4 regions of the Paenibacillus sp. FSL R7-0204 genome follow, and region 2 is predicted to be linked to each of the others. Evidence: predicted binding sites of a transcription regulator. Region 2 holds the regulator's gene; each other region holds the start of a gene.

Region 1 (3,202 bases), 260 kb from region 2:
TTACATCATCGTTCTCATATTGGATAGCGCTGGTCTCAATAGATACTTTGGCACAATATTTCTTAAAGCCTTCAGGAAGCTTCTCAGACCACAGTACAGTCAGGTTTGGTTCTGGAGCCGGTCCCAGATTGTACAGGGTATGCAGGAAGCGGAAGCTGTTCTTGGTTACGCGGGTTGTACCGTCTTCAGCCATACCACCGATGGATTCTGTAACCCAAGTAGGGTCGCCGGAGAACAGGTCGTTATAGTCAGGCGTACGCAGGAATTTCACGATACGCAGCTTCATTACAAAATGGTCAACGATTTCTTGAGCTTGCTCTTCAGTCAGAGTACCTTCTTCAACGTCGCGTTGAACATAGATATCAAGGAAGGAAGATACGCGTCCAAGGGACATTGCCGCACCATTCTGTTCTTTAACAGCTGCCAGATAACCGAAGTATACCCATTGTGTAGCTTCTTTGAAGTTCGTAGCCGGTTTGGAAATATCCATACCATGAGCTGCAGCCATTTGTTTCAGTTCGCCAAGAGCACGCATTTGCTCGGACAGCTCTTCACGCAGACGGATAACATCTTCTGTCATGGAGTCAACTTCAAGCTCAGCCAGTTGCTGCTTCTTGTCTTTAATCAGGAAATCAATACCATACAGAGCAATACGGCGATAGTCGCCGATGATACGTCCGCGGCCATAAGCATCAGGAAGGCCTGTGATTACGCCGGATTTACGCACAGCTCTCATATCTGGTGTATATGCATCAAATACGCCTTGGTTATGCGTTTTGCGGATGTTCGTGAACATGTCAACGATATTCTGCGGAAGCTCGAAGCCGTATGCCTTAGTAGCATCGATCATCATCTTGATACCGCCGAACGGCTGAATGGAACGTCTGAAAGGCGCGTCAGTCTGAACGCCGACAATCTGTTCCTTATCCTTGTCAATGTAGCCAGGAGCGTGGGAAGTGATGGTGGAGACAGTATCGAGGGATACATCCCATACGCCGCCTCTTTCTCTTTCTTCCTTGCTCAGCTGGGAGATAATCTTCCACAGTTCAGTTGTATTACTGGTAGGTCCAACCAGGAAATCTTCGGTTCCTTCATAAGGCTTGATGTTCTTGGCAATAAAGTTGTTAACGTCAACTTTCTTGGCCCAGACACCTTTTGTGAAATTTCTCCAACCCGATTTTGCTTCTAATACTTCTTTTTCAATCACCGACATGCTAAATCCCTCCATTTATATTTATTATATTTGTAGAGATCGCGGGCTTGAAGGTTAATCCCGTGTCTCGTGATCCCGAGGCTAATAGTTGTTATAAAATTCACAATCACATCTTCATAACGGGGATCGTTGTCTATATAAACATTTTAGTTTATTTTCTGAAAAAGGACTGTGACAAATATCACTCTTTCGGTGATATTTGTCACTTCCATCCAGTCCCATATTAACCTTTAACCTTATTCTTTGCCAGGCAACCGTTAATTAGTTATCGAATTTTCCGTAGAATGCGTTGCGGTATACATCAGCAAGCTCGGATACCAGCGGCATTTTAGGGTTGGCAGTTGTACATTGGTCTTCAAATGCACGGTCAGCCAGATAGTCTACACGGGATTCGAAGTCCTTAGGATCGAAACCAAGAGCCGAGAAGGATTCTTCGATACCGAGTTTTTTGTTCATATCGCGGATCGCATTGATTAGGCTGGTTACGCCTTCTTCGGTAGTGCGTGCAGGCAATCCCAGAATACGGGCGATTTCTGCGTACCGTTCGTCAGCTACAAAGTGCGAATATTTAGGGAACGAAGCGAACTTCGTAGGTTTCTTGGCATTGTAACGGATAACATGCGGCATCAGGATCGCATTGGTACGGCCGTGTGCGGTGTGATACTGTCCGCCCCATTTGTGCGCCAAGCTGTGGTTAATTCCCAGGAATGCATTGGCAAAGGCCATACCGGCAAGTGTAGAAGCATTGTGCATTTTTTCGCGGGCCAGCTTATCGCCTTGCAGTGCGGATTTCTCCAGCCACTGGAATACCAGCTGAATCGCTTTGATTGCCAGACCATCGGTGTAGTCACTGGCCATTACAGATACATAAGCTTCGATAGCATGTGTCAATACGTCCATACCTGTATCGGCAACAGCGGTCTTAGGCAAGCTGTATACAAACTCCGGATCGATAATTGCTACATCTGGAGTCAGCTCATAATCGGCCAGAGGATACTTCGTATTATTGCCTGTTGTCTTGTCTGTGATAACTGCAAACGATGTTACTTCAGAACCGGTACCCGAAGTTGTTGGAATCGCAACGAATTTGGCTTTGTTGCCGAGCTTAGGGAATTTGTATACCCGTTTACGGATATCCATGAACTTCTGCTTCAGACCGTTGAAGTCTGCATCCGGATGTTCGTAGAACAGCCACATTCCCTTGGCAGCATCCATTGGGGAACCGCCGCCGAGTGCAATGATGCAGTCCGGCTGGAATCTGTTCATCATAGCAGCGCCTTTTTCTACAGTAGTAGTCGATGGATCTGGTTCAACTTCCGAGAATACTTCGATTGCTACAGGCGTCTGACGTTGGCGCAGGTAGTGCTCCACTCTTTCAACATAGCCGAGCTTCACCATCATAGGGTCAGTGATGATTGCTACACGAGTGATGTCAGGCATTTTGGCCAGATACTGAGTGGCTCCCTTTTCGAAGTAAATCTTGTCAGGTACTTTAAACCATTGCATATTCACGGTACGACGGTTCACCCTTTTCACGTTGATCAGATTGATGGCAGTCACGTTCTGCGATACCGAGTTGCGTCCGTAAGATCCGCAGCCCAGTGTCAATGAAGGGATATTGGTGTTGTAAATATCGCCGATTGCGCCGTGTGTGGATGGCGAGTTGACGAGAATACGTCCAGTTTGCAGACGGTTGGAGAACTTCATGATTACTTCTTCATTATTGGAATGGATAGCCGAGCTGTGGCCCATGCCGCCAAATTCAACGATTTGAGCTGCGCGTTCGATACCCTGGTCAGCATTCTTCACCTTGTAGCAAGCCAGAACCGGGCTCAGCTTCTCAGCGGACAATGGATATTTAGTACCTACACCTTCAAGCTCAGCTACCAGGATCTTCGTTCCGGCAGGAACCTGAATGCCGCACATTTCAGCGATCTTAACAGCGGATTGGCCAACGATAGCCGGGTTAACCGCACATTTCTCTACGTT
Region 2 (3,202 bases):
ATGGCTTCTTCATCAAGTGTCAGGCATTGTCCATGCTTCACAACCTGCTGGCCGTTCACCCATACATGCTCCACATCCTTGGCGCTGGCCGAATAAACGGCATGGGAGAGCAGATCGGTATGCGGCAGCAGATGCGGCTGGTCAATATCAAGTGCGATGAAGTCAGCCTTCATCCCTGCTGCAAGCCGGCCTACTCCGCTCAGGAAAATAGACTGCGCCCCATACTCCGTAGCCATCAGCAGCGCTTCAGGAGCCGGTACCGCTGTGGGATCACCGCTTACGCCCTTGTGGATCAGAGCCGCCAGCCTCATCTCTTCGAACATATCCAGATTGTTGTTGCTTGCCGCGCCGTCTGTACCCAGGGAGACCTTAACCCCGGCTCGCAGCAGCTCAGGAACACGCGCAACTCCGCTGGCCAGCTTCAGGTTACTGCCGGGGTTATGCGACACGCCAACGTTATGGCGGGCCAGAATCCCGATTTCCTCATCGTTCAGATGAACCCCGTGGGCAATGAGCGAAGGACGGGTGAACATCCCCAGCTTCTCCAGATGCGCGACTGGACGAAGACCGTAGTCGGCCACGTTCTGCTCCACTTCATGGCGCGTCTCGGACATATGGGTGTGCATTGGCAGGTCCAGATCATGGGCAGCCTGCACAAACTTCATGAAAAACTCTGGAGGACAGGTGTACGGGGCATGCGGCGAGAGCATGGTAGTGATTCTGCCGTCAGCCTTACCGTGCCAGTTACGGGCAAAAGCAATCGCCTCAGCGAGCTTCGCTTGCTGTACCTCTTCCGGGCACAGCCCAATTACGCCGCGCATCAGCACCGCACGAATACCGGACTGCTCAGTTACTTCCGCTACCCGGTCCATATGATCATACATATCGAGGAAGGTGGTTGTACCGCCCTTCAGCATTTCCAGTACGGACAATGAGGTTCCCCAATATACATCATCACCAGTGAATTTCTCTTCCATCGGCCACATCTTCTCCTGCAGCCAAGTCTGAAGCACCATATCGTCGCCGTATCCGCGCAGCAGTGACATGGCAGTATGTCCATGGGTGTTGACCAGACCAGGCATGAACAGCAGACGGCTGCCGTCTACGACCTGAGCGCCATCCTCCACTACCGGCTCAGCTTCACCTATGTAAGTAATCAGATCATTCTCCAGGGTCATATATCCGCTTAGAACCGGCTTATCGCTGCCCGGAACCAGAAAGTACCCGTTCTTAATTATTGTGATCTTACTGCTCATCTTCTGCCTCATCCTTTCCGTCATGCAAATAATAGGCCAGGCTCTGCAGATCTGTGGTGAAATCTGCGGCATGAATCCGGATATTGGCAGGTGTCTTGAGAATAACCGGTGCGAAGTTCAGAATCGCCTCGATGCCGGAGTCCACAAGAATATCAGCTACATTCTGGGCTTCGCTGTCAGGTACGGTAATAATCCCGATCCGGATGCCCTGCGAGCGGATGGTACTGCTTAGCTCCTCCATCGGCTGCACAACCAGCGAGTTGATCTGCTGGCCCACTTTAGGCGGGTAGGCATCGAAGATCGCAGTAATCTTCATAGTATCCTTTAAGTAAGCGTTGTAGTTAGACAAGGCATGACCCAGATTACCGGCTCCAACGAGGGCAACATTAATTTGCTGGTCAAGCTTCAGGATATGGCGGATCTTCTCAATCAGATAAGATACATCATAGCCGATGCCCTTTCTGCCGAAATCACCGAAATAAGCCAAATCCTTACGGATCTGGGCGGGATTCAGATCAAGCTTCTGGCCCAGCTCCTGAGAAGAGACTGTGGAGATTTCACGTTTTTGGAGATCGTTCAGGAAACGCAGGTACACTGGGAGCCTGCGCACGACGGCCTCCGATATTTTATCCGATTTCATGTATTCTCCTCCTTAAAGTTGATGTAACATCACAAATTCGCTTCTTAAATAATGCCGGTTATAGCAACCGTATCCCGCCGCCTGCCGGAGTGGCAGGGCAAGCGGGAACGGATCTTCAGGTACATCATGACTTATTAATAATAGCAATAGCAGATGAATTAGGAAACCCCGCCGTCTTCCAGCCATTCAGCAATTCTCGGGACCATCTGCTCGGTGAGCATATGCTCCATCTTGGGACCGGGGAGCGAATACAGGAAGTACTTTCCGTAATACGATTCAATTACCCTGGTATCGTACACAATTACGATGCCCCGGTCCTGCGCCGTGCGGACCAGCCGCCCGAAGCCCTGCTTGAAGCGGATGACAGCCTGCGGCACGGACAGCTTCATGAACGGGTTCTTCTTCTGTGCCTGAAGCAACTCCGACTTCGCTTCTGCCAGCGGGTGATTCGGCGGCTGGAACGGCAATCTGACAATCGCCAGGCAGGTCAATGCTTCTCCCGGAATATCTACCCCTTCCCAGAAACTGCTGGTACCCAGCAGAACCGAAGCCGGGCTGTCCTGGAAGCGACGGATCAGCTTGCTCCGGCTGCCGCCCTCCACACCTTGTCCGAGCACCGCGATATCCTGGGAGGCAAGTGCCTCCTTAAGGGGGTCATACACCTGCCGCAGCATCTTGTAGGAGGTGAACAGCACCAGCATCCGCCCACGTGTAGTTACAGCAGTCTCGGCAAGGGAGTGTACAAGCGTGTCCACAAAACGGGCATCCCCTATACTTCCCTTGACACTGGGGAAGTCGCGGGGAATGACCAGGAGCGCCTGCTCACGGTACTTAAACGGCGAAGGAAGCAGAGCAGTCATCAGACGCCCCTGCTCCGCAGCTTCACCAAGGCCCAGATTATCAATCATGAACTGGAAGGACTTATCCACGGATAAGGTGGCCGAGGTCAGGACAATACTTTTCTTCTTGTCGAAGAACAGCTCCCTGAGCTGAGTACTGACATCTACAGGAACGGCAGACATTTGCAGCGACTTGCCTTTATAATTACCGCTTCCCTCCAGCCAATACACGATATTCTCATCGTTCAGGCTCATGAAGAAGCGGATCTGCTCTCTGATGGATGCCAGATCCTTGAATAACCCGCCGATATCGGTCACAAGACTGTCCGATGAGGATTGGCTGTCCGTGTCACGCATCTCACTGAGCATTTTGTCACCCTTGCGGATGATATCGCTCAGACTGAGGTTCAGCGTATTCTCAAGCGCAGCCAGCTCCTCCCAATCCTTCGGCTTCTTGCCCGGCTGCA
Region 3 (3,202 bases), 2.8 Mb from region 2:
GAAATTTTCACAACTCTTGTATAAGTAATTCGATGATAGCTTACTGCTTCTTGGCCTGTTCCAGTGCCTGGGTCACCGCTTCAATAATCCCGCCGCTGGAGCCGGAAGCCCCGGAGAGGGCATCTACGCCTTCTGTGGTTTGCTTTTCAATAATTTCAGGAATCGTATTCTCCACAGCCGCATCGATCATCGCCTGCGTCTCCTTGTGCTCCTCTACGGTAATGGCGTCGATCTTCTCATCCTTGATTTCTACCGCCACTTTAATATCACTCTTAACCCCTTTGCCTGTTCCATCATATGTCCCGTCCACATACTTGCCGGAAGATGAAGAGCATCCCGCCGTAAGTACTGTTGCAGCCGCAAGGGCAGAGAACAGCAAGGTTTTTGTCCACTTGTGCATGAGTAATTCCTCCTTCTGAAAGTTCCTATTTCTTAAGTGCCTTCACAGCTTCATCTGCTGCAATCCGCCCAAAGGTAGTGATGTCTGCCAGTGCATTCCCGCCCAGACGGTTAGCGCCGTGTACCCCGCCGGTTACTTCGCCCGCAGCATACAGCCCGGCAATGACCTGACCCTTGGTATCCAGCACCTGAGCCTGAGTGTTAATCGCTACTCCGCCCATAGTATGGTGGATTCCTGGTGTTACCTGAATTGCATAATACTTACCCTTTTCAAAAGACAGCTTAAGATCCGGCCGTTCAAACTCTGTATCCTTACCGGAAGCAACGAAGCCATTATACGTATTCAGTGTATCTGCCAGTGCTTTGCCGTCTACACCAATCTGTGCCGCCAATTCTTCAGGTGTTGCCGCTTCTTTGACTAGATCCATTCCAAAGTAAACCTCAGTTGCCTTCAGGTTCGCACGCAGCTCATCATTGAAGATCAGGTAAGCTACTTTACCGGATTGGGCCAGAATATTCTGGGACACGACATCGCGGGTCAGCAGTTCATTCGTGAATCGCTTGCCTTCGCTATTGACCAGAATCGCACCGTCTCCGCGTACCCCTTCCGTGATCAGCACGCCTTGATTCGGAATGGTGGTCGGATGAATCTGAATCTCCTTCATGTCTACCAGCTTGGCACCGATCTTCTCTGCCATCGTTGTACCATCGCCGGTTGCGCCCGGATGGTTAGTGGTGGAGAACCCTTCCAGCTTCGGCTGGTACCCCTTGATCATGTCCATATTGGCTCCAAAACCGCCGGCCGCCAGAATAACGGAATTCGCACTGATCGTGTACTGCTTGCCATCCTTATCCGTCACCTTCACTCCGGTAACCACGCCGTCCTTATTCTTGACGATCTCATCGGCAGTCGTCCGCAGACGCACATCAATTTTGTACTCCTCCAGCTTCTTCTTCAGCGCGACTACGATGAAATTCCCTGCCGCTTCTCCGCCTGCCGGACGGTGAATCCGGTTCACGCTTGCCCCGCCTGCGCGTCCCACCTCAGACAGCTCGGCTCCATTTTCCTTCAACCACTCCACCGAAGCCGCCGCGCCGTTCGTAAGCGTTCTGACCAGATCCGGGTTATTGAGATTCTTGCCGCCCTTCATGGTATCCTCGAAATGCAGCTCCGGACTGTCTGTAATGCCAGCCGCTGCCTGATAAGGTGTTCCTGCCGCATTCAATCCGCCTTCTGCACGGACGGTGTTGCCTCCAAGCATAGGCATTTTTTCGATCAATATCACTTTGGCTCCCTGATTATGCGCTTCAATGGCAGCAGTCATTCCCGCACCGCCGCCGCCGATAATAACAATGTCCGTAGACTCCCCTTTGGTGCTGTTACATGCAGGCAATACCACCAGACTTGCCAGCAGCAGCCCCTTGCCCAGCAGACTTCCCCATCTCTTTCTGTTCATTCTGTTCTCCTCCAATTGTAATTGTGCATATTTTCACAATCATCATAACCTGAAGGAGCCCTGACAAGAATATTTAGTAATTAAAGAAATGATAAAGTAAATAAAGGTAGTGAATTTGCTTGAATGTGTTTATAGATTTATAATTGGAGCTTATACAACCGTATCACTAGGAGGAGCAGAAACTATGGAAAAAAGCGAAAAATATTGGCTGGCCGGTGCTGTTCTGGCAGCAGCCGGTGTCTCCCTGATGAGCTACACCGCGAGCCGCTATACTTCATTCAAAAGAGTAGTTACCCGAACCGTCCAACTGGAAGATATCGCCGCTCTGGAAATTACCCGCCTGTCTTCTGTTCCCGGTGAACAGAAGGACGTTGTGCTTACCGAGCCGGAAGCGATTAAGCGAATCTACGATGATTTCTCCGGCGTCCGCCTGATGAAATCCGCCCGCAATGTGAGCACAGACAACAAGTACAGCTATTACATTACCATCGTCCAGGCCGACCGGAAGCAGCGGTTCGACATTATTTTGAAGGGCAAGCATCACATGATTATCTATGACAATGACATGAACAACCCGCACCTGGTAGCCTATAAAATCATTAACGAGTTCAGTCCGCTGGCTCTGCAGGGGGCCTTCGAGTGATGCTGCGTATGCTTATGTATGGCATAGCTTAATAGCTTAATTAACCTTCACAGCTACTGTGATGGCTATATGGAGTCATGGAACGCCTGGGGCAGCCTCGGGACACCTTGACTCCGTTTTATTGATGCGGCTAGCTCCTTCCGCTCATTCGTATATTTTTCCGGCATACAGTATGCCTGCGATGAAGCTCCAGTCGATATTCTGCGGCGCGGGCCGCTTCAGATTCTCATAATATCCATCCATATCCTCTACCCAGGACTGAACTCCTTCCAGATACAGCTCCACACTGCCATTCTCCCATTCGCCCGGATTCGCGCTGTAATCCTTAGCCAGCAGGCCAAGGAATGCTGTGAAGTCCTCCCTGCTTCTAACCTTCTTCAGTGCTTCATGCAATTCCATGCTCCAGCTCCTCCCGCCCTTAGCTGCTTATAGATATTTACGGATAAGCTCATACCCTTCAGGTCTCACCTTATACATATACACCGGCCTGCCTACCGCCCCGTAGCTAAGCTCCATTTCCAGAATACCTGCCTCCGTCAGAAAAGCCAGATATTTGCGGACCGAGATCCGCGAGATGGGCGCATTGCTGCTAATATCCTCGGTGGAGAACACCGGGCTCTCCAGCCGGTTAATCGTGCTCCAGATGCTCTCCAGCGTGCCTTCGGCAAGTCCCTTGGGCAGCGGCAGGGCAGCGTTCTTATCC
Region 4 (3,202 bases), on a different contig from region 2:
GACATAACCTTCCAGAATCCCTTCAGCCTGATGCTCAGACAACTGGGAGTCAATGACACGGCCGTATGGAGCGAGGAATTCATCCTGCGGTTCCTGAATGGCATCCATCCATTGGCGCTTGGTCACTTCGAATACTGGTCCCAGACGGTTAGACATAGTCTCATCCGGTCCGAAAATACGGAAGTTGCGGTTCTCTTCGTTGAGGGTTACAACCTCTTTCAGGTATTTGCCCAGTACGGCCATATCCTGTGCAATTACTTGACCCGGAACGGAATTATCCAGGGCGTAGTTACGGAAATTCGGCTTGTGCAGATCTTTGATCAGCTTGCCGGCATTCGTTACAGGGTTCATCCCCATACGTCTGTCGCCGGTTGGCAGCAGCTCAGCCAGATCCGCGTTCAGACGGCCGTTCTCATCGAACAATTCTTCAGGTCTGTAGCTGTTCAGCCATTCAAGCAATGCCGGAGCATGCTTCATGTTCTTCTGATCGACCGGAATCGGCACCTGGTGGGCACGGAAGGAGCCTTCATTCGGCACGCCGTCCCATGCTTTTGGACCCGTCCAGCCCTTAGGCGTACGGAAGACCAGCATCGGCCATACAGGGCGTGTAGTATCGTTATTCTCGCGGGCATTCTTTTGAATGGCGGCAATGCGCTCTACAATTATGTCCAGCACCTTAGCCATTTCCGGGTGCATCAGATCCGGGTTCTCGCCTTCTACGAAGAATGCTTCCCAGCCGTTTCCGGCAAAATATGCGGTCAATTCTTCTCTGCTCATCCGGGAGAGGATGGTCGGGTTGCTGATCTTGAAGCCGTTCAAATGCAGAATCGGCAATACAGCACCGTCTGTAATCGGGTTGATGAACCGGTTGGACAGCCAGGAAGCGGCCAGAGGGCCGGTTTCTGCTTCGCCGTCACCTACAACTACTGCAGAGATCAGATCAGGGTTATCGAGAATCGAACCCACGCTGTGCGACAGGGAGTATCCCAGCTCGCCGCCTTCGTGAATCGATCCAGGTGTTTCAGGAGCAGCATGGGAGGCAACACCGCCAGGGAAGGAGAACTGCTTGAACAGCTTTTTCAGGCCAGGAATGTCCTGAGTGATCTGCGGATAGATTTCGGTGTAGCTTCCGTCCAGATAAGAGTTCGAAACCATAACCTGACCGCCATGGCCCGGGCCTTCAATATAGAACATATTGAGATCATATTTAGTGATTACACGGTTCAGGTGCGCATAGATAAAGTTCTGCCCAGGGATGGTTCCCCAGTGTCCGATCGGCTTCACTTTAACGTCTGCATCCTTCAGCGGTTCTCTTAACAACGGATTATCCTTCAAATAAAGCTGGCCTACGGAGATGTAGTTCGTTGCGCGCCAGTAAGCGTCAAGCTTTGCCAGATACATTTTGGAGGAATAATCCACCTGTTCGATTGTTAATCCCATGTCTTCCACTCCCTAATCTTTTTCTTTGTAAATTGAATGTATCACTTCTACAGTTACATCATACATCTGCATTTCAGAAATTCAATCTTTTTAGAAATTAATACGGTCCAATATTGTGAAATATTGAACATAGTATGAAATTCTCTGCAAATCACGCACAAAAAATGTTTATTTTTATAATTATGGATTAATTTGTTATACAAAAAAAGACCGGGGCTCCTCCCGGCCTGCTATGCTTCAGTTATATTATTTACGCCATTCATCCGTCAATGCACAGACACGAACGTATTGAACTTCAGATACTCATAATGGAAGCGCATATGCGAGAATTCAAACGGTGTGCCGTTATCCAGGAAGAAGATCCCCTCCATAATCCCAACAGGTTCATTCTCCTTCAGATGGAGCAGCTCCTGGTCATTCGGCAGCGAAGGCTCGGCAAAAATAGACAAAAAGGATTTGGTCACCGCCAGATTGCGCGACTCCTCCAGATAATGAAAAATCGACCCCCCGATAATCGTCTGGTCGAGATTTTGCACAATTTTGATCGGAATATATCCCGTCTCAATCATGAAGGGCGCACCTTCAAACAGGCGCAGACGCACGATCTTATACACGAAATCATGGGGCATCAGGAACAAATCCCGCTGAAGCTCCTCCGTGGGGCGGATGACCTCGAAGGTCAGTACCTTGATCTCCGGCTTCTTGCCGTGCATCTGGAAGTTATCCGACACCCCCAGATTAGAGCCCTCGTAATTGAAGATCGAATCGTTCTTTATGTATAACGGATTGATGAAGGTGCCTGAGCCGCGTTTCTTAAAAATAATGCCCGAGCTCTCCATCTTCATCAGCGCACGCTTAATGGTACTGCGGCTAACCTGATACGCCTCGCTGAGACTGCGCTCATCCGGCAGCTTCATATCGGCGTACTGCCCGGCAAAGATCTTCGTTTTGAGATCAGCAATAATCTGCTTGTAGACAAATTGGGTCATGGGGTGCTCCTTCGTCGGGTCTTTGCAGAACAAGTTCATTCAAGATTAAATATATCATAATTTAGATAGGGCAAAAAGGATGAATCCACGGATTCACCCTTTTTGACGCTTGTTGTCCCAATCCCTATACCATGTGACAATCTCCCGGCTCGGCTTCTCCGCAACCTCTGCTTCCATGGCCGTTTCCAGCATGACATATTGTCTTTGCACTAGAAAATGAAAGCCCATTCTATCCGATATTTGCATGTACAATAATTGCGCCTGCTCCTCTAACGGATAGCGGGTGCAGACCTGTTCAATATGCTTGAAGGCCTGTTCATATTCTGCTATGCCCATATACCAGCGGACCAGATTCAGCTTGAGCCGAATCCACTGCAATTGGAATCTCTGCCGTTCAAGCTCCGCCCACACATAATCGTACCCCTCCAGATATTCGCTCTTGAACAGCTTCAGGATTCGTTCATATTCAGGCAGTGTGTCATTCGAGAGCTCTAACCCCGCTTGGATAAAGCGGTCAAACTCATCAACGTCCAGGCAGATGCCATCCAGCTTGAGCAGATAGCCGTCCGCCGTATTTTGCAGGAGAATCCGTTCTCTGCTGAAGGGCTCCAGCATTTTGCGGATATGATACACAGCGGTATATAACTGCGGATAGGCCCTATTCAGATCAAAATCAGCCCACAGCAGCTCAATCAGAGTCGCTTTACTGACCACTTTGCCGCGATGATGCAGCAGATAAAAGAAGATTTCCTGCGCCTTCGCCGTTCTCCATT

Evidence for each region. Region 2 encodes Rex, which represses fermentation and respiration genes when NADH is low (regulators of the CRP and FNR family bind a similar motif). Its sites were predicted from a motif close to TTGTGAAATATTTCACAA; they were not measured.
Region 1: a site for Rex is predicted at 1,302-1,319, ahead of pflB (formate C-acetyltransferase). Genes of this name have one in related genera too.
Region 3: a site for Rex is predicted at 1,878-1,895, ahead of MKX42_RS25210 (flavocytochrome c). Genes of this name have one in related genera too.
Region 4: a site for Rex is predicted at 1,554-1,571, ahead of MKX42_RS33155 (phosphoketolase family protein). Genes of this name have one in related genera too.

The regions. Positions count from the first base shown of each region.
Region 1 is NZ_JBBOCA010000001.1:2,743,060-2,746,261, reverse strand. Features, by position in the region: gene pflB (formate C-acetyltransferase) at 1-1,213, opposite strand, end outside; gene adhE (bifunctional acetaldehyde-CoA/alcohol dehydrogenase) at 1,475-3,202, opposite strand, start outside.
Region 2 is NZ_JBBOCA010000001.1:2,998,642-3,001,843, reverse strand. Features, by position in the region: gene MKX42_RS13360 (amidohydrolase) at 1-1,256, opposite strand, end outside; gene MKX42_RS13355 (redox-sensing transcriptional repressor Rex) at 1,246-1,896, opposite strand; gene dinG (ATP-dependent DNA helicase DinG) at 2,055-3,202, opposite strand, start outside.
Region 3 is NZ_JBBOCA010000001.1:5,754,927-5,758,128, forward strand. Features, by position in the region: gene MKX42_RS25205 (FMN-binding protein) at 41-400, opposite strand; gene MKX42_RS25210 (flavocytochrome c) at 426-1,856, opposite strand; gene MKX42_RS25215 (hypothetical protein) at 2,041-2,499, shown strand; gene MKX42_RS25220 (DUF7660 family protein) at 2,644-2,898, opposite strand; gene MKX42_RS25225 (response regulator) at 2,926-3,202, opposite strand, start outside.
Region 4 is NZ_JBBOCA010000002.1:58,539-61,740, forward strand. Features, by position in the region: gene MKX42_RS33155 (phosphoketolase family protein) at 1-1,440, opposite strand, end outside; gene MKX42_RS33160 (GntR family transcriptional regulator) at 1,707-2,429, opposite strand; gene MKX42_RS33165 (response regulator) at 2,523-3,202, opposite strand, start outside.